DNA from 3 places in the Sphingobium sp. PNB genome. Region 2 is predicted to be linked to each of the others. Evidence: riboswitches for the same ligand, from Rfam matches in the RefSeq annotation. Region 2 holds a riboswitch; each other region holds the start of a gene.

Region 1 (6,623 bases), on a different contig from region 2:
CCAGCTCTCATAGCGCGGGCTGACCCATTCGAGCGCCAGCAGCAGCACCCTGAAACCGATGCCGATCCCGATGGCGGTGGACGCCTTGGCGATGGAATTGGGCGCATAATACCAGAAGGCGATGAGCGCGAACAGCGCCGTGGGCTGGAACCAGGTGAAGATGAACTGCTTGAGCGGTCCGCCTTCCACCCGGCCTATATTTTCCCACCCGATGATGACGGGCGCCTGCGCGCCTATCACTCTCTTGCCTACGCGAACGCCGTCCATATGCTGACCTCGAGATGCTGCCTCGTCCCTGCGGGCGTGTCCGCCTCGCCAGGCGACGAAAATGATGTTCGCAGTTCATTGAACTTCATGTCGTTTCAGCATCGGGAAGACGCGCCCAACGCGCCAGATGCGATTAAGGTATATGCCCCATAGATGCTGCCTATGCCTTTCCAACCCGGCGGCGGTGAATCATGCGCCGGCTATTCCGATCCGCACAGATGACGGCGCAGTTTCCGGAATGACGATCCGTTAGGGCGAAGGGACGACGGACCGTGGGCGGGCGATTTCCGGCTGCTCGTTTCAACGCATCTTGCCGGCTTTCAGTTTTCGCGCTCCGGGGCGGACCCGCGCCGGTTGGGCATGGTCATGGAATCGGCGTCCGGATCGTCCGATCCGCTCTCGCGCGGACCGATATGCTTTTCGAATATGAGCAGCAGGGAAAGCAGGAGCAGCGCGATCAGCGACCCTGCCAGCACGAGGACATATTGGCCGGCGCCCGCCGTGATCCCGACGGCAGCGGCCATCCACAGGCTTGCCGCCGTGGTCATGTTGCGCACATCTCCGCCGCGCACGAAGATCAGGCCGCCCGCGATGAAGCCAATGGCCTGGGCAAGGCCCTGAACGACGCGGATCGGGTCGCTGTCCTTGTGGACCTCCGCCAGTTCCAGGGCGGACAGGGTCAGCATGGCCGAACTCAGCGATACCAGCCCGTGGGTGCGCAGGCCCGCATCATGGCCGTTGCGTTCGCGCTCGAACCCCAGGGCGAGCCCCAGCAGGGTCGCGAGAAAAAGGCGGACGAGCGTGGTGCCGAGGTCGTTGGCCAACATAGCCATAATACCCGCGAGAGGCGCGCCCGTTCCCGTGAATGCGGCCGAATGGGAAAGCGGCTTCGCGCCTGCCGCTCAGCGTTCGGTGATGTCGGAACGGAGGTGCGCGATCAGGTCGTTGACCCGCATGTCGTTTTCAGCCGTGCATGCGAACAGGCGGCAGAACCAGTCCATCCATCGCGTCAGAATCGCCATGGCCCTCTCCCTATCGCCCGATAATAGCAGTTCACGCAGGTGAAGAGAAGCTTTGCCATTGCCCGGCCGAGGGGAAGTCGCGCCATTGGAGCGGGCTGGGCCGGCTTTGTTTTTTCCACCCTTGCGATTGGACGAAGGCGGCTTTATCAGCGCTGGTGCGACAGGTTCCCCGCAAGGGGATGAAAAGGGAAGTCGGGTGGAACGCCCGCGCTGCCCCTGCAACTGTAAGCGGCGAGCCATCCGGCCATCGCGCCATTGGGCCATGAAGGTCCGAGAAGGCGGCCGGAAAGCATCGACCCGCGAGCCAGGAGACCTGCCTGACGCCGTCGTTCTTCGACCGGACAGGGTGTGCCGGCCGAACGGGGGTTCCCTCGCTGAACGACAGCCATCGCCTTGCCGGTTGGACCGTGCGGGGGAAGGCCTGTCGCCTGCCTGGTGCCGGACCGTCCTCCCTTGCCCGGTTCCCGTCGGGGCACATGCCGTCGGGCGGGAGGATGTGGAATGACTGATTTGCGGAGCGATCGCTGATGCTGCGGGCCGTGGGGCCGGGGACTTCGGTCGTCGTCTGTTCGACCTGCCGCCTTTCGGCGGAACAGCGGGAGGATGCTGCCGGACGGCGGGGCGGCGCCTTGCTGGCAGAGGCGCTGCACAGGGTACGCGAAGGCGATCCCGCTTATGCGTCCGTCGCTGTTCAGGACATGCCCTGCCTCTTCGCCTGTCAGCGCCATTGCACGGTACATGTGCGCGGAACGGGCAAGATCGGCTATGTGCTGGGCGACTTCACGCCGGATGAGGAAGCCGCGCGCGCGATCCTGGATTATGCCCTGCGCCATGCCCAAAGTGACGAGGGCGTGGTGCGCTATGCGGACTGGCCCCAGGGGGTGAAGGGGCATTTCATCGTCCGGACGCCGCCCGAAGGCTTCGTCTGTTCATGATCCGGTTCGACGACCGCGCGGCCTTTGCCGCCGCGCTGGCCGACCTTCCCGCCCCGGATGCAGGCGCCACCGAATCCGCGGCGGCGCGGCAGCGGGTGCTGACGAAGCCGGCCGGTTCGCTTGGGCGGCTGGAGGAGATCGCGCTTTTCATGGCGGGTTGGCAGGGGCGGGAACGCCCCCGGGCGGAGCGCATCCGCGCCGCGATCTTCGCCGGCAATCATGGCGTGGCCGCGCGCGGGGTCAGCGCCTTCCCGGCCGAGGTCACCGCCCAGATGGTGGCGAATTTCCGTCATGGCGGCGCGGCGATCAATGCGCTGGCCCAAGCCTGCGGGGCGGAGCTGGCCGTCGTCGCGCTCGATCTGGAAAGGCCGACGGACGACATCTGCGTCGCGGCGGCCATGAGCGAGGCGGATTGCCTGAGCGCGATCAATGCGGGGGCGGTGGCGGTGGAACCGGGACTGGACCTGCTGCTGCTGGGCGAGATGGGCATTGCCAACAGCACGCCGGCGGCGGCGCTCTGCGCGCAGGCCTTTGGGGCTGCTGCGGCCCATTGGGTGGGACGCGGGACAGGCGTGGATGGCGACGGGCTGGCGCGCAAGGCCGAAGCTGTGGCGCGGGCGCTCGCCTTGCACGGGGCGCGTTGCGCCGATGCCTTCGAAACGTTGCGCCGGCTGGGCGGGCGAGAGATCGCGGCGCTGGCCGGCGCGGTGCTGGCGGCGCGGATGCTGCGCGTGCCGGTGATGCTGGACGGGTTCATCGGCTGCGCGGCGGTCGCGCCGCTGGCGAAGGACAATCCGGCGATCGTCGGGCACTGCATGGCCGCCCATATGTCGGCGGAAGCGGGGCATGAACGCCTGCTGGCCGCTCTGGCGCTGGAGCCGTTGCTGCGGCTCGACATGCGGCTGGGCGAAGGAAGCGGCGCGGCGGTCGCGGCGCAGATCGTGCGTTCCGCTCTGGCAGCGCATGGCGGCATGGCGACCTTTGCCGAAGCGGCGGTGGCAGGTGCGCTATGAACGCCTTTCCCCTCCACCTGATGCGCCATGGCGCACCGCAGCTTGCCGGACGGTTGCTCGGCCATCTGGACGCCCCGCCTGAAGCGGAGGGGATCGCCCTCTGCATCGAGCGGGCGCGGCATCTGGATTTCGCGCGGGTGGTGACATCCGACCTCGCCAGGGCGCGGGCGCCGGGCGCGGCGATCGCGGCGGAGCGGGGCATTGAACTTGACGTCGACCGGCGCTGGCGGGAACTGAATTTCGGGGATTGGGAGGGTGCGGACCCCGCGCTCCTGCCTGCGGAGGATCTGGCGCGCTTCTGGGACGATCCGGACGGATTTCCGCCGCCTGGGGGCGAAAGCTGGACCGACCTACGCGCCCGGATCGGGGACGGGCTGGACGTGCTTGGCGAGCCGGCATTGGTGGTCTGCCATGCCGGGGCGATACGGGCGGCGTTGGCTGTGCTGTGCGGTTTCGACGTGCGGCAGGGCTGGGCGGTTGACCTGCCCTATGGCGCGGTGCTGAGCCTGCGGGTCTGGCCGGAAGGGCGGTCGGGACAGATTACGGGCCTGACCGCATGAAGCGGCTGGTGCTGGCCCTGCAATTGATGACGCGCCTGCCGTTGCCCGCGCAGGATGTCGATGAGGGGGATTTCGCCGCCGCCATCCGCTGGCTGCCCGCAACGGGCATTGCCGTCGGGCTGGTGGTCGCGGGCGGTGCCGGGCTGGGCATGCGCATAGACCCTTGGGCGGGGGCGCTGTTCGGCCTGGTCGCCTGGGTGGCCGTGACCGGTGCGCTGCACCTGGATGGATTGGGCGACATAGCGGATGCGGCGGGGGCGGCGCATGGCGATCGGAGCCGCCTGTCCGCCGTTCTGGCCGATCCGCATATCGGCAGCTTCGGCGTTGTCGCCATCGGCCTGCAACTGGCGGCCAAGCTGGTGCTGTTGCGGCTCTGGCTGGAAAGCTTTCCGCCATGGATGCTGGCGGCCGTGGCGATGGTGGCGCGCATCGGGCCGCTATTCTGGACGCGCTGGCTGCCGCCGCTCCACGAAGGACTGGCCAGCCGTTTCCGGGCCGGCTGGCGGGCCGAGCCGTTTATCTTCTGGTCGATATTGGGGCTGGCGCTGGGTTATCGGGAGCCTGCCCTTTTGGCGGCGATCCCGTTGATCCCGCTTTGGGGTCTTTGGCTGCGGTCGCGGATCGGCGGCATCTCCGGGGATGGGCATGGCGCCGGCATCGAATTGCTGGAGAGCGCCCTGCTGCTGGCGATGGCGGTGGCGCGATGAGCGGCTTCACCTGGCATGGCGGCCGCCTGGCCGAAGCGCGGGGCGCTTATGGCGGGCAGGACTGGATCGATCTCTCGACCGGGATCAACCCCCTGGCTTGGCCGGGGTCCGATCATCTGTCCATCGACTGGCGGCATTTGCCCGATCCGCACGATCTGGCGGCGATGGAGGCGGCGGCGGCGGCCTGTTTCGGGGTCGATCCCGATCATCTTTGCACCGTACCCGGCAGCGAGGCGGGATTGCGGCTGGTGGGGCGGATGCTGGACATGCCCGCACGATGGCTCGTGCCCAGCTACCGCACCCATGCGGAGATTTTCGCGCATGGCGCCCCGATGTCCGCCGATGAAGAACCGCCTCGCGAAGCGATCGCCCTGCTGCTCGCCAACCCCAACAATCCCGACGGGCGCATCCTGCCGCCTGCCCGCCTGCTGCAATGGCTGGCCCGGCTGGAGGAGCGCGGAGGATGGCTGATCGTCGACGAAGCCTATGCCGACGCCGTGCCTTCATGCAGTCTGGCGGGCGAAGTGGGGGATGGGCGGCGGCTGATCCTGTTGCGGTCCTTCGGTAAATTCTTCGGGCTGGCCGGTGTCAGGCTGGGTTTCCTGCTCGGACCGCGAGAGATCGTCGTACAGCTGCGGCGGATGCTGGGGGAATGGCCGGTTTCGGCGGCGGCGGTGGCGTTCGGCGGCGCGGCCTATCGCGACCGGAACTGGATCGACGGGACAGTGACGGCGCTGGGCGAGCACGCGGCGCAACTGGATGGTTTGCTGGCGCGGCACGGATTGGGGGCGCGGGGCGAATGCCCGTTATTCCGTCTGGTGGAGTTGGAAGATGGGTGGGCCCTGTTCGACAGGCTGGCGCGGCGTTCGATCCTGACGCGCCCCTTCGAGGAGGACCGGCGCTGGCTGCGGATCGGCCTGCCTGCCGATACGAGGGCTCTCGCCCGTCTTGACCGGGCATTGGCCGATGGGTGAGCCGGTGGCCCTGGCGGCGCTGATGCTGGATGCGGCGCTTGGCTGGCCGGGCTGGCTGCATGCGCGGATCGGCCATCCGGTGGGCGGTTTCGCCCGGATCATCGGCGTGGCGGAGCGGCGATGGAACCGGGAGGCGTGGAGCGGCCCGCTGCGCCGCTGGACGGGACTCGCCCTGTTGTTGCTGTTGCTGGCCGTGGGCGGGGGCGCCGGTCTGGCTTTGGAATGGGCGATCCGCCGCTGGGGCGGGGCCATGGCCTGGCCATGGCTGGCGCTCGCCGCATGGCCGGCGCTGGCGCAGAACAGCCTCTATGTCCATGTGGCGCCGGTGGTTCGCGCTCTGGCGCGCGGGGATCTGGATGCCGCGCGGCAGGCGGTGGCCCGGATCGTGGGCCGCGACACGGCCGCACTGGATGAGGCGGGCGTTGCACGGGCCGGCATAGAAAGTCTGGCCGAAAGCTTCTGCGATGGCGTCGTGGCGCCGCTGTTCTGGCTGCTGCTGCTCGGTCTGCCGGGAATATGGGCCTATAAGGCCGTCAACACAGCCGACAGCATGATCGGGCACAAGGAAGCGCCCTATACCGACTTCGGCTGGGCGGCGGCCCGCTTCGACGATCTGTTGAACTGGGTGCCGGCGCGGCTCTCCGGCTTGATCCTGTGCGTTGCGGGCGGCGGCGGATGGGCCGTGTTGCGGCGGGATCGCCGGAAGCATGCCTCGCCCAATGCGGGATGGCCGGAGGCGGCGATGGCCGGCGCGCTCGGCATCCGGCTGGCGGGACCGATCCACTATGACGGCGTGCTGCACGACAAGCCATGGATCGGCGCGGGTGGGGAAGCGGACGTCCGCGCGATGCGGGCCGCGCTCCGGATCTATTTGCGCGCCTGCCTGCTGCTGTGGGTCCTGGCCGCCATTTGGGAGAATGTCGGATGACGAGAATGCTGGTGCTGGGCGGATGCCGGTCCGGCAAGAGCCGCTATGCGCAGCAACGCTGCGAGGCTGTCGGGAACGGGAACCTGGCCTATATCGCGACCGCGCAGGCCTTCGACGCGGAGATGGAGGAGCGGATAGCGCGCCACAAGGGTGAGCGTGGAAGCCGCTGGCTGACCATCGACGCGCCCATGGACCTGCCCGCCGCCCTGTCCCAAGC
Region 2 (11,739 bases):
TTGAACGCCTGCGGCACTGCGGTGGCAGGCGGCCGGTAGGCTGGCGCCATCGAGCATCCCGCCAGCCCTGCCAGCAACAGGGCCGCCGCCCGGCGATCAACCCCCATGGGCAGCACCCTTGGCGGCGGCCTGGACATGCACCTTGTCGCCGCTGCGGATCGCATCGGGCGGCGTGTCGATGACCCGGTCGGTCGGCAGGACGCCACCCGACAGCAGCACGACATTGCCTTCGTCCCGCGCGATCGTGACGGGCTTGACGGTCACGCGGTCGTCCCGGCCCACCACCGCCACGGTCGGCCCGTCATTGCCGTAGAGGATCGCACTGCCCGGCAGGGTCGCGCCATTGCCCGATCCCGCCGGCACCTTGAAGCGGACCTGCGCATAGGCGCCCGGCTTCAGCGCCCCGTCGCGATTGTCCGCCTGCAATTGCACCAGCACCGCGCCCGACTGGGCATCGACGGCGCCCGAACTGCTGGTCAGGGTCGCGTCGAAGCTGCGCCCGGGATATTCCGGCAGGGTCAGCGTCGCCGCCATTCCCGGCCTGATGGCCGCCGAATAGCCTTGCGGCACCCGCACATAGATACGCATGCGATGCGTGTCGGACACGGTGAACAAGGGCTGGGCCGCCGCATTGCCCGCCACCACCAGCGCGCCGATCTGCGCCGACCGGCTCGTCACGACACCGCTGAACGGCGCGGACAGACGGGTGAAGCCCTGCAAGGCCTGCAAGCGCTTCACATTGGCGAGCGCCGCATTGGACAGGGTCCTGCGCGCGGCAAGATCGCCGGCCTTCTCATCCGCCTCCTGCCGAGAGACGGCGTCCTGCGCGAGCATGGAGGCCCAGCGCTTCGACGTGGTGGCGGCCAGCCGTTCATTGGCGAGCGCGGTCTGATAATCGGCCTGCGCCTGTGCGAGCTGCTGGTCCACCTCCGGCGCGTCCAATATGGCGAGCGGCTGCCCGGCCCCGACATGATCGCCTATATCGGCCAGCCACCGCCGCACATAGCCATTGGTCCGGGCAAAGATCGCCGCGCTGTTATAGGCCTGGACATTGCCCGGCAGCACCAATGCGTCGCCTTCGCCACCGGCGGACGGCGTCACCACCGAGACGGTGGGAATGGATGCGTCGGCAGCGACCTGCCTCAGTTCATTGGTCGCGCTGATCCGCGACGCCATGCCGATGCCGACGATGGCGACCGCGACGACCGCCGCGCCGATCCCTATCCGCTTCAACGTGCGGCTATCGGGTCCTTGCGCCTCGGGATTTTCGATGGGGTTGTGCTCAGACATGGCTCGGCTGCATTTCCAGGGAAGGCGCCTTTTGCCCATGCTTGCGATGGACGAAGGCGAATATGGTGGGAACGAAGAACAGGGTGGCGACCGTCGCGCAGATCAGGCCGCCGATGACCGCCCGGCCCAGCGGCGCATTCTGCTCGCCGCCGTCGCCCAGCCCCAGCGCCATCGGCCCCATGCCGATGATCATCGCAAGGGCGGTCATCAGCACCGGGCGGAACCGGACCATCCCCGCCTCCAGCGCGGCCTTGCCGGCGTCGCCCAGTTCGGCAAGCTTCTCCCGCGCGAAGCTGACGACCAGGATGGAGTTGGCGGTCGCCACGCCCATGCACATGATCGCGCCCGTCAGCGCGGGCACGGACAGCGTCGTACCGGTGGTGAACAGCATCCAAACGATTCCCGCCAGCGCCGCCGGCAGGGCCGTGATGATCACGAAGGGATCGACCCAGCTCTGGAAGTTGACGACGATCAGCAGGTAGATCAGCACGATGGCCCCGGCCAGCCCCCATCCCAGCCCGGAAAAGGCCGTGTTCATCGTCGCATATTGGCCGCGGATGGTGACGGTCGTCCCCTTGGGCAGTTCCTTCTCCAGCGACTGGATCGCCCGCTGCACATCCCGGGCGACCGCACCCAGGTCACGCCCCTGCGTCGTCGCGAAGATGTCCAGCACGGGCGCAATGTCATAGTGACTGACGATGGGCACGGTGTTGGACCGCTTGATCGTGGCCAGCCCGCCCAGCGGCTGAACCGAGGCGCTTGCCGCGCTGCCCGACACCGGCACATTGCTAAGGTCGCTCATGGAGCCCACCAGATATTCCGGCGCCTGCGCCACGACCGGATATTGCACGCCGTTTTCCGGGTTCACGAAGAAGACGGGCGCGGTCTGCGACGTGCCTGCAAGCTGGCTTGCCAGGCTGGTCGTCACGTCCCGCTCCGACAGGCCATATTGCCCGACGCGCGAGCGGTCGACCTCGACATCGAGCTGCGGCGAGCGCGCCGGCTGCTGGATGCGGGCGTCGGCCAGTCCCGAAATGGTGGCCATCTTCGCCAGCAGCTTCTGCGCATAGGCGCGATTGCCGGCGGCGTTCTTGCCCGCGATCTGCACGTCGATGGGCGCGGGCGCGCCGAAGTTCAGGATCTGGCTGGTGATGTCGGCCGGCAGGAAGGCGAAGCCGGTGCCGGGGAAGCGGCGCGGCAGCTCCCGCCGCAGGGTGGCGACGATCTCGTCCGTCGGCCGATGATCTTTGGTCAGCGCGATCAGCATGTCGCCATCCTGCGGGCCGATGGTGCCGCTATTATTGTAGATGGCGTTGATGCCGCTGACCGGCAGGCCGATATTGTCCGTGATGGAGGCGAGTTCCTCCGCCGGGATCAGTGAGCGGACTACCCGCGCGATGCGGTCGAAGCGGGCGGCGCTGTCTTCGATCCGGGCGCCCACCGGCACGCGCACATGCATCGCGATCTGCCCTGAATCGACCGAGGGGAAGAAGTTGCTGCCCAGCATCGGCAACAGCCCGAAGGACAGCAGAACGACGGCCATGAAGCCGAGCAGGAAGGGCTTGCGCGCATTCAGCGCCCGGTGCAGCAGCCCGACATAGCCGCGCCTTATCCTTTCGAAGCGCCGTTCGAACCCACGCTGGAAGCGTACCAGCGGATTGCGCGAGGCAGGCGCCCCGGCCACATGCGCGTCGCCCTGTTCGACATGGGGCCGCAGCAGATACATGGCCATGGTCGGCACCAGCGTCCGCGACAGGATGAAGGATGCGATCATCGCGAACACGACGGAAAGCGCCATCGGCACGAACAGGAATCCGGCGACCCCCGGCAGGAAGAACATCGGCACGAACACGATGCAGATGCACAGCAGCGACACGAAGGCGGGCGTCACGATCTGCGCCGCGCCGTCCAGTATCGCCTCGATCACGCCCTTGCCCTGCTCCAGATGCCAGTTGATATTCTCTATGGTCACGGTGGCGTCGTCGACCAATATGCCGACCGCCAGCGCCAGCCCGCCCAGCGTCATGACGTTCAGCGTCTGGCCGAAGGCTGCAAGCGCCGCAACCGCCGCCAGGATCGCAAGCGGGATCGACAGCGCGATGATCACCGTCGAGCGCCAGGAGCCCAGGAACAGCAGGATCATCAGGGACGTCAGCGCCGCCGCGATGGCGCCTTCGTGAATGACGCCTTCCACCGCCGCCTTCACGAACAGCGACTGGTCCCCGATGGGCAATATCTTCAGGCTGTCCGGCAGGCCCGCCGCGATCTGGGGCAGCTTTTCCTTGACGCCGTCCACGATCGCCAGGGTGGAGGTGGCGCCGTTCTTGAGGATGGTCAGCAGCACGGACCGGCTGCCCTCGACATGCACGATATTCTGCTGCGGCCCGCTGCCGTCGCGGACATGCGCGACATCGCGCATCGTGATGGTCGCGCCGTTGACCACCTTGACGGGCAGGTCGTTCAGCGCCTCTATGGAGGACGGCGCATTGTTCAGCTTCACGCTATACTGGGTTTCCCCGATCTTGACGAAACCGGCCGGATTGATCTGGTTCTGCGCGGCGATCGCCGCACCCACATCCTGCGCCGACAGCCCCTTGGACTGAAGCGCCAGCGGATTGAGGTCGATCTGCACCTGCCGCTGCTTGCCGCCCGAGGGGAAAGGCATGGCAAGGCCGGGGACCGTGATCAGCGGCGGGCGGACCTGGTTCATCCCCATGTCGAACAGCTGCTGTTCCGACAGCCCCTTGCCCGACAGGGCGAGCTGGAGGATCGGCACGGTCGACGCGCTGTAATTCAGGACAAGCGGCGGCGTGATCCCCGGCGGCATCTGGCGCAACACGGTCTGCGACACCGACGTCACCTGCGCGGTCGCGGTGCGGATGTCGGCGCCCGGCTGGAAATAGATTTTGATGATGCCGATGCCCTGAAGCGACTGGCTCTCGATATGTTCGATGTCGTTGACCGTGGTGGTCAGCACGCGCTCATAGGGATTGACGATGCGGTTGGCCATGTCCTCCGGCGACAGGCCCGCATATTGCCAGGCGACCGCCACCACGGGAATGCGGATATTGGGAAAGATGTCGACCGGCGTTCGCGCCGCCGCCAGCACCCCCGCGATCGCGATCAGGATCGCCATCACGATGAAGGTGAGCGGACGATGCAGGGCAACCTTGACGATACCGATCATTCACGACTCCACGGATGCGCCGCCGGATGATCCCCGCCGCACATGACGATACAACCTCTCCAGATATTTTCGCCGCCTGATACCAGAGACGAAGCGCGCCAGGAAATGCGCATATCGTTTGCTGCATTTCCGACCGTCGCCAGAAAGGCGGCCAGCGCGGAAATGCTCCAGGACGCGTGGGGGCTTCGTTCGGGGCGAGGCGAATTTCCACACATCCTAGAATGCGACGGCATCCCCGGCCATGGCGGAGTGCTGCGGCAATGAGGGGGCATAGCCCGCGCATCTCCGCCGGCCAGCCGGGAGACGCCGCCACATTCGAAGCCGCCCATGCGCCCTTGGACATTCTGCGTCTAATATATAATATGGCATGATCGATATGTTGAGCGACATGATCCATGGACCTTCGCCATCTCCGCTATTTTCTGTGCGTCGCTGAGGAGATGCATTTCGGCCGCGCCGCCCTGCGCCTCGGCATATCGCAGCCGCCGCTCAGCCAGCAGATCCGTGCTCTGGAGGAGGAACTGGGCGTCCGCCTGTTCGACCGCACCAGCCGCAGGGTGCGATTGACGGAGGCCGGCCGGCTGTTCGAGCCTGAAGCGCGCCGAACCCTTGCCCAGGCGGACCGCGCCGCACAGATCGCGCGCATGGCCCAAAGGGCGGAGATCGGGCGGCTGGGGCTGGGCTTCACCACTTCCGGCCCCTTCGTGCCTCCGGTGGCGCGGGCACTCTACCGCTTCCGCCAGACCTATCCCGATGTCGAACTGATCCTGCGCGAACAAGGGCGCGACGAGCAGGTGGAGAGCGTGGCGAGCCGTCAGCTCGACCTTGGCATCGTGCGTAATTTCGAGGCGCCGGCGCTGCCCGGAGGCATGCTGTCCCGATGCCTGCTCAAGGAAGAGATGGTGCTGGCCCTGCGCGCCGATCATCCGCTGGCGCTGCGCCCTGCCCCGCCGCGCATCGCAGACCTTTCCGACGAGCCGCTGGTGCTCTACGGCGCGCCCAATGGGACGGGGTTCACGGAGCATTTCCAGGCCCTGTGCGCGGAAGCAGGGTTCGTCCCGAAAATCTCGCATGAAGCCCGCAGCCTCGCGACCCTGCTGGGCCTTGTCGCGGCCGGCTTCGGCCCTACGGTGATTGCCGGGTCGATGGCGCGGCTGCATGTCGACAATGTGATCAACCGCCCGTTCGACGTGCCGGTCATGAGCGCGCTCTGGCTGATCCATCATGAGGATCTGTCACCGACCGGCCGGGCCTTTCTGAAGACCCTGCTGGAAGAACGTCATTTGTAGGAGTTAATTGAGGAAACATCTTCTGCTCAAGCCTCCTCTTCCCATTCCCCGTTCCAGCCTCTATGCATGGCCGCCGAAGGGTGGTTTCGACCGACCTTCATGATCGCGCCGGTGCCCTCCCAAGGGGCTTAATAGGGAATGCGGTGATGAATCCGCGGCTGTCCCTGCAACTGTAAGCGGCGAGCGAGACGCATAGCGATCCCCCGGAAGCGCCGGAGGATCAGCCACTGGGCCGGACGCTAAATCATGCGAGGCCTGGGAAGGCCATGCGCCAAGCTATGACCCGCGAGCCAGGAAACCTGCCTGCGTCTGGTCGCTCTTGCCTTGGTCCAGGGGATGGCCACGGCACGGTCCTCCGTCTGAGCGACGCTTACGCAGCGGGAGCTGCTGTCCGCATGCCGGGCGCAAGAGCGTTCGTCCGGCATGAAGGCGGCTCCCGTCCGGTTTCGCAGACGCCGACGGGGTACCGACCCTATGAGCATATCGACCCATGAGCCGGAATCGCCCGGGGCGCCGGCCAGCCGTCTTCGCCGCCGCGCGACCGGCATGTTCGCCGGGCTCATCGCCGCCAATCTGACGGCGTGGATCGCGGCCTTCACGATCTTCGCGGGCGATCCGGTCATGCTGGGCACGGCGTTGCTGGCCTGGAGCCTGGGCCTCCGCCATGCCGTGGACGCCGATCATATCGCCGCCATCGACAATGTGACCCGCAAGCTGATGCAGGACGGCCAGCGGCCCCTGACCGTCGGCTTCTGGTTCGCCATCGGCCATAGCGGCATCGTCCTGATCGCCGCCGTCGCCATCGCTGTCGCCGCCAATGCGCTGAGCCGGGTGGAAGCGGCGGGAGCCATCGGCGGCACCATCGCGACAATGGTGTCGGCGACCTTCCTCTTCGCCATCGCGGCGATGAACCTGATCATCCTCCGATCAGTTCTCAGGACGTTCAACCATGTTCGAAAGGGTGGAGCCTATGTCGATGAAGATATGGACATATTGCTCGGCAACCGGGGTTTGCTCGCACGCCTCTTCCGCCCGCTTTTCCGGCTGGTGACGCGAAGCTGGCACATGGCTCCGCTCGGCTTCCTCTTCGGCCTGGGCTTCGATACCGCAACCGAAGTCGCCATTCTGGGCCTGTCCGCCGGTCAGGCCGCCAGCGGCCTTTCGGTTGCGACCGTCCTCATCTTTCCCCTGCTCTTCGCGGCGGGCATGGCGCTGATCGACACGGCGGACGGTGCCCTGATGATGGGCGCCTACCAGTGGGCGTTCGTGAAGCCGATCCGCAAGCTCTACTACAATATCACCATCACGCTGGTGTCGGCGCTGGTCGCGCTGCTCATCGGCGGGATCGAGGCAGCGGCCCTGCTGGGCGACAAGCTCGGCCTCAGCGGCGGCGTATGGACCCTTGCCGCCGACCTTGGCGAGCATTTCAACAGCCTCGGCTTCATCATCATCGGCCTGTTCGCCGCCTGCTGGCTGCTGAGCTGGGCCATCTATCGCTGGAAAGGCTTCGACGAGATCGAAGTCGCTCCCATCCCCAGCCACCAACCGCAAGGAAATCCCGCATGAAAAAGGTTCCCGCCACCGTCATCACCGGCTTTCTCGGCGCCGGCAAGACCACGCTGATCCGTCACCTCATCGAACATGCGGGCGGCCGCCACCTCGCCCTCATCATCAACGAATTCGGGGACGTGGGCGTCGACGGCGCGCTGGTGCGGGGCTGCGGCGACGAAGCCTGCCCGGACGAGGACATCATCGAACTGGCCAATGGCTGCATCTGCTGCACCGTGGCCGACGATTTCCTGCCGACCATGCAAAAGCTGCTCGACCGGCCCACCCCGCCCGATCACATCATCATCGAGACCAGCGGCCTTGCCCTGCCCAAGCCGCTGGTGAAGGCCTTCCAATGGCCCGACATCCGCACGCGCGCCACGGTCGACGGAGTGATCGCCCTGATCGACGCCGAAGCGCTGGCGGAGGGTCGCTTCGCCCATGACGAGGCGGCGCTCGCCGCCGCCCGCGCGGCCGACCCGACGCTGGATCATGACAGCCCCATCGAGGAACTGTTCGAGGACCAGCTTGCCTGCGCCGACCTTGTCCTGCTCAACAAGACCGATCTGGTCGCCATGGACCGGCTGGCCGTGCTGGAGCAGGAACTGGCCCAGGAAATCCGCCCCGGCGTCCGCATCCTCCGCACGGCGAGGGGAGAGATCGATCCGGCCATATTGCTCGGCCTTGGCGCCGGGGCGGAGGACGGGATCGATGCCCGTCCCTCGCACCATGACGATGGGGAGGATCACGACCATGACGATTTCGAGAGCTTCATCGTCGATCTGGGCGAACTTTCCGGTCCGGAGCCGCTGTTGGCGGCGCTGGCGGAGAGCATCGCCGTGCATGACATCCTGCGGGTGAAGGGCTTCCTCGCCATAGAAGGGCGCCCCGCCCGCCTCGTGCTGCAAGCCGTCGGCCCCCGCATCCAGCATCATTATGACCGGCACTGGCAGGCCGACGAACCGCGCCGCTCCCGCCTGGTGGTGATCGGCCAGAGCGGCATGGACCGCGCCGCCATAGAGGCCGCGCTCGGCGCGCAGATGGCCGCTGCCTGATGCATCTGCTGACCGCCACGCCCGGCACCGTCTCCAACGGCGACGAAGCCATCGACCTCGGCCAGTCGCCGGGCGACATCGTGCTGCTGACCGTGGCGGACAGCGAACTTGCCTGTTTCGCGAGCGCAGCCCATGTTCTGGGGCAGGAACTGGGCAGGGCGGCGCCCGAAATCCGGCTGGCCAATCTCCTCCAGCTCAAGCACCCCTATTCCGTCGATCTGTATGTCGAAAAGGTCGTCGCCCACGCCAAATTCGTCTGCGTCATCCTGCTGGGCGGCAAGAGCTATTGGCCCTATGGCATTGATGAGATTGCAAATATCGCCCGGAAAAAGGGCATAGCCTTTGCGGCGATCGCCGATGGGCGAGAGGATGACCCCGCGTTGCGCGCCGCATCGACCGTCGCGGCGGAGAGCTGCGATCTCCTGCGCGACTATCTGCGGCAGGGCGGCATTGCCAACGCCATCGCCTTCCTGCGCAACGCCGCCCGCCTTGCCGGCTTCGATGCGGGCGTTCCCGATGCGCCCGTTCCGGTGGCCGACGCGGGCCTCTATTTGCCCGGCGTGGATCGACCCACGCTGGATCAGGTCAGGAGCGGATGGAAGGCAGGGCAGCCGACGGCCCTCTTCCTCTTCTACCGCGCGCTGCTGATCGCGGGCACGCTGGACGCCGTGGACCGCATGGTCGCGGGATTGGAGACGGCGGGCCTCAACGTCCTTCCCGTCCATGCGCGCGCCTTGCGCGAACCTTTCGCCCGGGACTTCCTGCAAGGGCTGATGGCGGAGGCGCCGCCGGACGTCATCCTCAACGCCACCGCCTTTGCCGCCAGCGCGCCGGGCGAGCCGCGCACGCCCTCTATCCTCGAACAGGCGGATTGCGCGATCCTCCAGACGATCTTCGCCAGCGCCGAACAGAGCGCCTGGGAGTCGAGTGCCCGCGGGCTTGGCCCCCGCGACCTCGCCATGCATGTCGCGCTGCCGGAGGTGGACGGCCGCCTCTTCACCCGCGCGGTCGCCTTCAAGGCTGCGGCACGGTTCGATGCCCGCACGGAATGCAGCATCGTCGTGCCCCAGATACTGGAAGATCGTGTCAGCTTCGTATCCCAACTTACTGCAAATTGGGCTAAACTCCGTAGAACGCGAGTGGAGGAACGTCGCGTCGCGCTCATCCTCGCCAACTATCCCAACAGGGATGGCCGCATCGGCAATGGCGTCGGCCTCGATACGCCCGCCAGTGCCGCCGCCATTCTGAAGGCCCTGGCGGAAGCAGGCTACGGAACGGATGATGCGCCCACCGACGGCGCCGCGCTGATGCAGCGCATGACAGGTGGCATCACCAATGCCGCGCCGGACCGTCCGGGTGAAATCACCCTCTCGCTCCAGGCCTATGACGCAGCCTTCGCCACGCTGCCCCAAGGGGTCCGCGAAGCGGTCCAACGCCGTTGGGGCGCGCCCGAAACCGATCCTTTTTTCCGCGATGGCGCCTTCCATCTGCCGGTGCACCGCTTCGGCCGGATCGCGGTCGCCGTGCAGCCGTCGCGCGGTTATCATGTCGATCCCAAGAGCAGCTATCACGACCCGGCGCTGCCCCCGCCCCATGCCTATCTCGCCTTCCATATCTGGCTGGCCGGCGATTTCGGCGCCCATGCCGTCGTCCATGTCGGCAAGCACGGCAATCTCGAATGGCTGCCGGGCAAGGCGATCGCGCTGTCCGAAAACTGCTTTCCGGAAATCTGCGCCGGGCCGATCCCCCAAATCTATCCGTTCATCGTCAACGATCCCGGCGAAGGCACCCAGGCCAAGCGTCGCATCGGCGCCTGCATCGTCGACCATCTGACGCCGCCATTGACCCGCGCCGAGAGCTATGGCCCGCTCAAGGAACTGGAGGCTCTGGTCGACGAATATTATCTCGCCGCCGGCATGGACCCACGCCGGCTGGAAACGCTGCGCAAGGACATTCTGGCCCTCGCCGCCTCGCAAGGGCTGGACAAGGATTCAGGCGCGCAGGGAAGCGGAGACGAGGCTTTAGCAGCGATCGACAACTATCTGTGCGAACTCAAGGAAATGCAGATACGCGACGGGCTGCACGTCTTCACGCAAAGCCCGGAGGGTTCCCTTCGCCGCGACCTGCTCATTTCCCTTGCCCGCTGCCCAAGGGGTATGGACGATGCCGGCCAGCAGTCCCTGCTCCGTGCGCTGGCGGATGATCTGGGGCTGGATTTCGACCCGCTCGACTGCACGATGGGCGCGCCCTGGGCCGGACCCCGGCCGGAAGCGCTGCAAAGCCTGACAGGAGTACCTTGGCGCAGCACGGGCGACACGGTGGAACGGCTGGAACTTCACGCCATCCGCCTGCTCGATGAGTTGGAACATCGTCATTCCCGCGCGTGCGGGGATGACGGCAGTTGCCGGAAAGGCGCTCCCGGTCCACGGAGCGCTGCGGTTCTCAAGGCTATCGAAACCGATCTCGCCCCGCGCGTCGATGGCTGCGGAGAGGCCGAAAAAGCCGCACTCCTCAAAGCCCTCAACGGCGATTTCGTCGCCCCGGGCCCTTCCGGAGCGCCCACCAGGGGTCGCCCCGACGTCCTCCCCACCGGGCGCAATTTCTATTCGGTCGACACCAGGGCCGTGCCCACGGTGGCGGCATGGAATCTCGGGCAGCGCTCCGCCGATCTCATCGTGCAGGACTATCTCCAGCGCGAGGGCGACTATCCCCGCGCCATCGCCCTTTCCGCCTGGGGCACCGCCAATATGCGGACCGGCGGCGACGACATAGCGCAGGCGCTGGCCCTGATGGGCGTCCGGCCTCGCTGGGACTGGGCTTCGGGCCGGGTCATCGGTTTCGAGGTCATGAAGATCGCGGAACTGAACCGCCCCCGCGTCGACGTCACCTTCCGCGTGTCCGGCTTCTTCCGCGACGCCTTCCCGGAACAGATCGACCTGATCGACAGCGCCGCCCGCGCCGTCATGGCGCTGGACGAGCCGGACGAGGACAATCCAGCCGCCGCCCACCACCGCATCGAAACCGCCGCGCTGATCGCGCAGGGCACGCCGGAAAAGGCCGCGCGGCGCCGCGCGGGAAGCCGCGTTTTCGGTTCGAAACCGGGCGCCTATGGCGCCGGCCTCCAGGCGATGATCGACGAGAAGATCTGGCACGACCGGTCGGACCTTGCCAATGTCTATCTCGACTGGGGCAGCTATGCCTATGGCGGCGGGGTGGAAGGCGACAGCGAACGCGGCCTCTTCGCGCAGCGCCTGACCGAAGCCGACGCGCTGATCCAGAATCAGGACAATCGCGAGCACGACCTGCTCGACAGCGACGATTACTACCAGTTCGAGGGCGGCATCGCCGCCGCGGTCGAGCATCTCTCCGG
Region 3 (6,623 bases), on a different contig from region 2:
GAAGCAAGGGCGGCCAGCAGCGCCATCGCCGTCAGCGTGGGGATCAGCAGCGGGTGACGGCGGGCGCTCATGGCTTGCGCGTCCTTCCCTGCTTGCTACAGCGTGCCGTGCTCCTGCGAAGGCGGGAGCACGTTGGTTTGTTGAGGCACGATCCGGGAGCAGCAGCGTGCGGTGCAGAATGATCTTTACAACGTTCTGCGCCCTGGCCCTGACCGGCGCGGCGCCCGCCCAACCCCGGCGCATCGTGTCGCTCAACACCTGCGCCGACCAATATGTGCTCGCTCTGGCGGACCCGGCGCAGATCGCCGCGCTCAGCCCCTATGGGCACGACCCGGAACTGTCGGCGGCGGTCGGCAGGGCCCGCGCCTTCCGCACCCTCAAGCGCCCGGCGGAGGAAGTGCTGGCGATCCGCCCCGACCTGCTGATCGGCTTTCCTTCCGGCGGCAGCGTCGTCGGCGCGCCGCCGGGCCAGTGGCGGACCCTGGGGCTGGCGAGCGCGGACAGCTATGCCATGATCCTGACGCAGATCCGGCAGGTGGCGGCGGCGGTCGGCCATCCCGAACGGGGCGAAGCGATGATCGCCCGGATGAACAGCGACCTTGCCGCCCTGCCCCGCCCGAAGCGTCGCGGGGTTGCCGCCTATTATCAGCGGCGCGGCTATATGACCGGCACCGGCACGCTGGTCGACGACCTGATGCAGCGGGTGGGCCTGATCAATCTGGCCCGCAGGCTGGGCAAGCCGGCGCTGTCGCAACTGTCGCTGGAGGAGATGATCGCCGCCCGTCCGGACTGGCTGATCGTGGAGACCGGCAGCGAGAAGGTGGTCGATCAGGGGACGGAAATGCTGCACCACCCCATCCTGCGCGCCATCCCGCGCATCCGCGTGCCGCAGGCGTGGACGGTGTGCGGCGGCCCCGCCTATGTCGAGGCGGCGCGGGGCATCGCAGCGCAGCTTGACGGCGCTGCGCACAAGGGCACAGCGCAGCTTGACGGCGCTGTGCACCAAGGCACGGCGCAGCTTGACGGCGCTGCGCGCAAGGGCACGGCGCAGCGCAAGGGCGCGGCGCGGGTGAACGCCGCGCCGCGCCACTAGGCTATTTTCAGAAGCGCGCACGCACGCCGCCGAAGGCCGACCGGCCGTAGGTGCCATAGCCATGGACCGTGGCATATTTCTCATCGGTCAGATTGTCGATGCGGCCGTAGATCTCCAGATTTTCCCGGATCGGGAAGGATGCCCGCACGTCCGTCACGGCATAGCCGTCCAGCCGGATCGCGTTGGTCGCATCGTTGAAGCTGTCGCCCACCATCGTCACGGTCGCGCCGGTCGACAGGCCGAAGGGCCAGACATAGTCCGCCGAAACGCTGACCGCATCGGCGGCGCGGCGCGGCAGCCGGGCGTCGGTATTGCGGTCGCGCGCATCGACATAGCTGTAGGCGGCGGTGACGGTCAGCGCATCGACGGGCTTCAGGGCCAGCATCGCCTCCACCCCCTTGGCGCGGGTGCGGTCGAGATTATTGTAACCGCCGTAAAGACCGATCGAATAATCATAGTTGATCTGGTCTTTGGTGTCGCGGCGGAAAGCCGTGACGGAGAGGATCGCCCGGTCGCCGTCCAGCCTTTGGTCGAAGCCGATGTCGTAGCTTTTCGACCGCTCCGGGCGCAGGCCCGCATTGCCGACGTCGGCGCCGTAAAGCTGGTAGAGCGAGGGGGCCTTGAACCCCTCCCCATAGCTCATGCGGATGTTGGTCGCGCCGGCGTTGGGCGTGTAGTTCGCATTGGCGCCGAAGGTGGTCGCGCCGCCGAACTGGCTGTGATCGTCATGCCGCGCGCCGGCGGTCAGCGACAGGCCGGCGACCGGCTTCACGATGGCCAGCGCATAGACGCTGTCCATATCGGCCCGGTGGCTTTCGGTCGAGCCGAAGCCGGAGAAGTCATAGTCGGGCCGTTCATGTTCATAGCCGAAGACCATCTTCGCCTGATCGACCGGCTGATAGACGCCCTCATATTCGAAGCGCAGATTGGTGCCCGAATAGCCATAAGGGCCGAATGCGGATGTATAGTCGCGGTCCATGCGGAACCAGGTCACGGCCGCCCGGCTGGTGAGCCTGCCGTCGAACAGCGACAGGTTCAGACCGGCATAGCCGACATATTGATCGGATTTCGAGCTGTCGGCGGTGCTGTCCACCACGCCGTTGTCGGTATCCAGATCGGCATGGATATAATAGCCGCGCAGGTCGAGGCTGAGCGTATCGGTAAAGGCCAGCTTGAGCTTGGCATTGGCGGCGATATTCTCATACCCGTCCTTTTCCGTGCCGCTGGCGGCGGAGGAAATGCCGTCGGTGTTGAAATAGGCGATGCCGACGCCGCCCGAAGCGATGCCGCTGCCGCCCGAAACATCCGCCTTGGCGTTCAGCGTATTGCTGTAACCGTAATCGACCGAGGCATTGCCCGCGAAACCGGCGGCAGGCGTGCCGGTCATGATGTTGACGACGCCGCCTATGGCCTGGCTGCCATAGGCGATGGAGTTGGACCCCCTCAAAATTTCGATTCGCCGGATATTGCCGGTCAGCAGATTGCCGAAGTCGTACATGTCGCCGATGCCGCTGGTGTCGTTGACCTTGACCCCGTCGATCAGCACCAGCGTCTGCGTCGTTTCCGCCCCGCGCAACGAAACCCCGGTCACGCCGCCAAGGCTGCCGCTGCGGTTGAAGCGCACCCCCGGCGTGGTGGCCAGCAGGTCGACGACGCTGACGCTCTGGCGGGTGCGGATGGTGTCGGCGTCGATGACCGTGACCGCCTGGCCGACCTCGTCGCGCGGCTGTTCGATGCCCAGCGCGGTGACGATGATCTCATCCTCCGCCAGGGCGGGAGCGGCCGCGAGCAAGGCGGCGATGGAAATGGAAATCCTCAACATGTCTATATTCCCCCAGAGCGCCGGTGCAACATGGCTCAGGGCGTCCGCTCGCGCGGCCGGACGGGGGAAATGGCCGGCGCTCGCGCCCTCCCCCCGCACCGATGCGGCCCTGCGCCGCTTCGTCGCTCAGACGGAGAACACCGTGCCATGGCCATACCCTGGACCAAGGCAAGAGCGACCATGCGCCGGCAGGTCTCCTGGCTCGCGGGTCAATGCGGCGATGCACGCCTTCCCGGACTTGCGTCCAGTGGCCGGCCCCTGGGCCGAAGTGCATCGCGCTCACCGCTTACAGTTGCAGGGACAGCCGCGGAATAGGACGGTTTCCCGTCCGCACCGCATTCCCGTTTTCAGCCCCCTTCGGGGCACCGGCGCGATCTTCTTTTTGCGCGCGAAGGCATTGCCCCGCCCGCGTCCCGCGCCATAAGGGAAAGCGGCGGCCATGCCAAGAGGCAGCCATGGAAGGAGATTGCATGCCGTTCGCCATCAGCCCCGCCGATGTCGAGGATGCGGCGCGGGTCATCGCCCCTGCCGCCATCCGCACGCCGCTGCTGGAAAATGCGGCGCTCAACGCCCGCTGCGGCCGGCGCGTGCTGGTGAAGTTCGAAGGCGCGCAGCACAGCGGATCGTTCAAGTTCCGCGGCGCCTACAACCGGCTGGCCCGCCTGGGCGCGGCGGAGCGAAAGGCGGGGGTCGTCGCCTGGTCTTCGGGCAATCATGCGCAGGGCGTGGCCCTTGCGGCGCGGTTGCTGGGCATGGCGGCGACGATCGTGATGCCGGCCGACGCGCCCGCGATCAAGACGGCGAATACGCGGGCGCTGGGCGCCGATGTCGTGCCCTATGACCGCTTCACCCAAAGCCGGGAGGAAATCGCCACGAGGCTGGCGAACGAACGGGGCGCGGTGCTGGTGCCGTCCTTCGACGATCCCTTCATCATGGCCGGCCAGGGGACGATCGGGCTGGAGATCATGGAACAGGCCGCCGAAGCAGGGGCGGAGATCGGCCAGATCCTCGTCAATTGCGGCGGCGGCGGCATGGTGTCGGGAATCGCGACCGCCGTGAAGGCGCGCCAGCCCGGCGTGGCGATCCTGGCGGTGGAGCCGGAAGCGTTCGACGATACGGCGCGCTCGCTGGCGAGCGGCGTGCGGGAAAGCGTATCGCCCGATGCGCGGTCGATCTGCGACGCCCTGCTGTCTCCCGCGCCGGGGGCGCTGACCTTTCCCATCAACCGGGCCTATCTGTCGGGCGGCCTTGCGGTGAGCGACGATCAGGTGCGCGACGCGATGCGCTTTGCCTTTTCGGCGCTCAAGCTGGTGGTGGAGCCGGGCGGGGCCGCGTCGCTGGCGGCGATGCTGGCCGGGCTGGCTCCGGATGCCGAGGGGGCGAGCGTCGTGGTGATCTCCGGCAGCAATGTCGATCCCGACAGCTATGCCCGGATCATCGCGGGCGGCGCATGATGCGGCTGATGGGGGCGGTTCTGGCCGGCGGGCGGTCCAGCCGGTTCGGCAGCGACAAGGCGCGGGCGATGCTGGATGGGCGCAGCCTGCTGGAGCATGCGGTGGCGGCGCTGGGGCGGCAGGTCGAAACCGTGGCGGTCTGCGGCCGGCAGGTGGAGGGGATGATCGGGCTGGCGGATCGGCCGGCTGCGGACATGGGGCCGCTTGGGGGCCTGAACGCGGCGCTGCATCATGCGCGGGCGCAGGGTTATGACGCGGTGCTGACGACCGGATGCGACGTGCCCGCCTATCCGGACGGGCTGGCGGAGGCGTTGATCGGACAGGGAGCCGCCATCCTCAAGGGGCAGCAGCTGATCGGCTTCTGGCCTGCTTCGCTGGCTGGCGAGCTGGACGCGCATCTGGCGGAGGAGAATAACCGGTCGATCCGTGGCTGGCTGGAGCGGGTGGGCGCGCGGATCGTGGAGCGGCCGGAGTTCGTGCTGCCCAACATCAACCGGCCGGAGGATCTGGAGAGACTCACCCGGCCGGGTCGAGACGGTCGTCAGGCGTGAAGGCCAACATGCGCGGCGAGGTCGGCAGGCGCATGCGTCCCGGCCACCGCCTCCCCGATCAGCAGCAGGGTCGGGTCGTCGTCGCTGATCGTCCGCACCAGAAAGGCGAGCGCCGACAGCTTGCCGCGGATCAGGCGTTCATTGGGCAGGGAGACGTTGACCGCCACCATCACCGGCGTTTCGGGATCGCGTCCGGCGGCGATCAGGCAGCGGCCGATCTCGCCCGCCGCCGCGCGGCCCATATAGATGCCGAGCGTGCCGCCCGGACGGGCCAGCGCTTCCCAGTCGAGCCGCAGCGGCTCGCCCGCCTTGAGATGCGCCGTCACCAGCGTCAGCCCCCGCGCCACGCCGCGCAGGGTGAGCGAGGCATGGCCGCTCGCCGCCGCCGCGCTGGCCGTGGTGACGCCGGGGCAGATGCGCACGGCAACGCCCGCCTCCGCCAGATGGGCGATCTCCTCCGCCGAGCGGCCGAAGACCGAGGGGTCGCCGCCCTTGAGGCGGACGACGCGGCGGCCCGCCCTGGCGGCCGCGAGCAGCAGGTCGTTGATGCTGCCCTGCGCCTTCGAATGGCGGCCCGAACGCTTGCCGACGCTGACCCGCTCGACGCCTGGGGGGATGAGGTCGATCACGCCCGGCCCGACCAGCGCGTCGTGGAAGACGACATCCGCCGCCGCGATCAGCCTTTCGGCCTTGCGGGTGAGCAGGTCCGGATCGCCCGGCCCCGCGCCGACCAGCCAGACCTGTCCGGGGGCGATAAGATCATTCGGCTGCATGAAGCGTCTCCTGCATGTTTTGGGCAAGGATATTGGCGAGCGCGGGCCGGCACGATCCGCAATTGGTGCCCGCGCCCAGCGCCCTGCCGATGGCGGGCACATCGACCAGTTGCCGTTCGCGGATCGCGGCGACGATCTGGTTGAGGCCGATGTCGAAGCAGACGCAGACGGTCGCGCCCTTGTCTCCAGCGGCGCCCGGTCCCCGCGCCGCGAGGACGGAGCCGCCCACCCCCTCTGCCTGCAACTGGCCGATCAGCCAGTCGCGCGAGGGCAGCAGGCCGCTGCGCGTCACGAACAGCACGCCGTTCAGCCTGCCTTCGCCGATGGTCGCGATGCGGCGCGTGCCGCGCGATGCGTCCATCGCCTCGACGCGGTCGCCCTTCGGAAGAAAGGCGTCGAGGCGGGCGGGGTCGCCATTGCCGGCGATTTCGTAGAGCGCGCCGCCCGGCACGGCGATGCGGGTGGACCAGAGGCAGGGCAGCTTCACCGGCTGCCCGATCCCTTCCCGATCGCGCAGGATGAGGAAACCGCTCCACCCGGTCGCGACCTTCCCGATGCTGGCCGGGGTGGATTTGAAGCCCGGCTGGCCCGAATGGGGATCGACCAGCGGACGCGGGAGCAGGCCGGTGCGCCCGCCGCTGGACGTCTGGTCCGTCCAGTGGATCGGGGTGAAGATTTCGCCGCGCCGCTGGCCTTCGTTCAGGCTGACGCGGAAGATGCTGTTGCCCTGCGCCGTCTCGACGCGGGCAAGGTCGCGGTCGGCAATCCCCAGCGCCGCCGCGTCCCGCGGGTGGATTTCCACCAGCGGCTCTTCGCGATGGCGGGCGAGTTTCGGGGACAGGCCGGTGCGGCTCATCGTGTGCCACTGGTCGCGATAACGGCCGGTGTTGAGCGTCATCGGCCACTGTTTCAGCGGCTCCTGCATGTCCA

What was found. Region 2 has a riboswitch for cobalamin ahead of K7W03_RS13650 (HoxN/HupN/NixA family nickel/cobalt transporter). Riboswitches for the same ligand answer to the same signal wherever they lie in the genome.
Region 1: linked by a shared signal. The riboswitch ahead of K7W03_RS17810 (DUF1636 domain-containing protein) and the one ahead of K7W03_RS13650 (HoxN/HupN/NixA family nickel/cobalt transporter) in region 2 are both predicted to bind cobalamin.
Region 3: linked by a shared signal. The riboswitch ahead of K7W03_RS01675 (TonB-dependent receptor plug domain-containing protein) and the one ahead of K7W03_RS13650 (HoxN/HupN/NixA family nickel/cobalt transporter) in region 2 are both predicted to bind cobalamin.

The regions. Positions count from the first base shown of each region.
Region 1 covers NZ_JAINEZ010000057.1:6,070-12,692, reverse strand. The annotation lists gene K7W03_RS17820 (sterol desaturase family protein) at 1-267, opposite strand, end outside; gene K7W03_RS17815 (MgtC/SapB family protein) at 588-1,100, opposite strand; cobalamin riboswitch at 1,435-1,625, shown strand; gene K7W03_RS17810 (DUF1636 domain-containing protein) at 1,817-2,224, shown strand; gene cobT (nicotinate-nucleotide--dimethylbenzimidazole phosphoribosyltransferase) at 2,221-3,237, shown strand; gene K7W03_RS17800 (histidine phosphatase family protein) at 3,234-3,797, shown strand; gene K7W03_RS17795 (adenosylcobinamide-GDP ribazoletransferase) at 3,794-4,504, shown strand; gene K7W03_RS17790 (threonine-phosphate decarboxylase) at 4,501-5,478, shown strand; gene cbiB (adenosylcobinamide-phosphate synthase CbiB) at 5,471-6,406, shown strand; gene cobU (bifunctional adenosylcobinamide kinase/adenosylcobinamide-phosphate guanylyltransferase) at 6,412-6,623, shown strand, end outside.
Region 2 covers NZ_JAINEZ010000036.1:16,798-28,536, forward strand. The annotation lists gene K7W03_RS13630 (efflux transporter outer membrane subunit) at 1-107, opposite strand, end outside; gene K7W03_RS13635 (efflux RND transporter periplasmic adaptor subunit) at 97-1,290, opposite strand; gene K7W03_RS13640 (efflux RND transporter permease subunit) at 1,283-4,477, opposite strand; gene K7W03_RS13645 (LysR substrate-binding domain-containing protein) at 4,873-5,766, shown strand; cobalamin riboswitch at 5,859-6,088, shown strand; gene K7W03_RS13650 (HoxN/HupN/NixA family nickel/cobalt transporter) at 6,241-7,332, shown strand; gene cobW (cobalamin biosynthesis protein CobW) at 7,329-8,369, shown strand; gene cobN (cobaltochelatase subunit CobN) at 8,369-11,739, shown strand, end outside.
Region 3 covers NZ_JAINEZ010000003.1:24,437-31,059, reverse strand. The annotation lists gene K7W03_RS01685 (FecCD family ABC transporter permease) at 1-71, opposite strand, end outside; gene K7W03_RS01680 (ABC transporter substrate-binding protein) at 179-1,093, shown strand; gene K7W03_RS01675 (TonB-dependent receptor plug domain-containing protein) at 1,101-2,915, opposite strand; cobalamin riboswitch at 3,085-3,300, opposite strand; gene K7W03_RS01670 (threonine/serine dehydratase) at 3,386-4,369, shown strand; gene K7W03_RS01665 (molybdenum cofactor guanylyltransferase) at 4,369-4,920, shown strand; gene cobA (uroporphyrinogen-III C-methyltransferase) at 4,911-5,693, opposite strand; gene K7W03_RS01655 (nitrate reductase) at 5,680-6,623, opposite strand, start outside.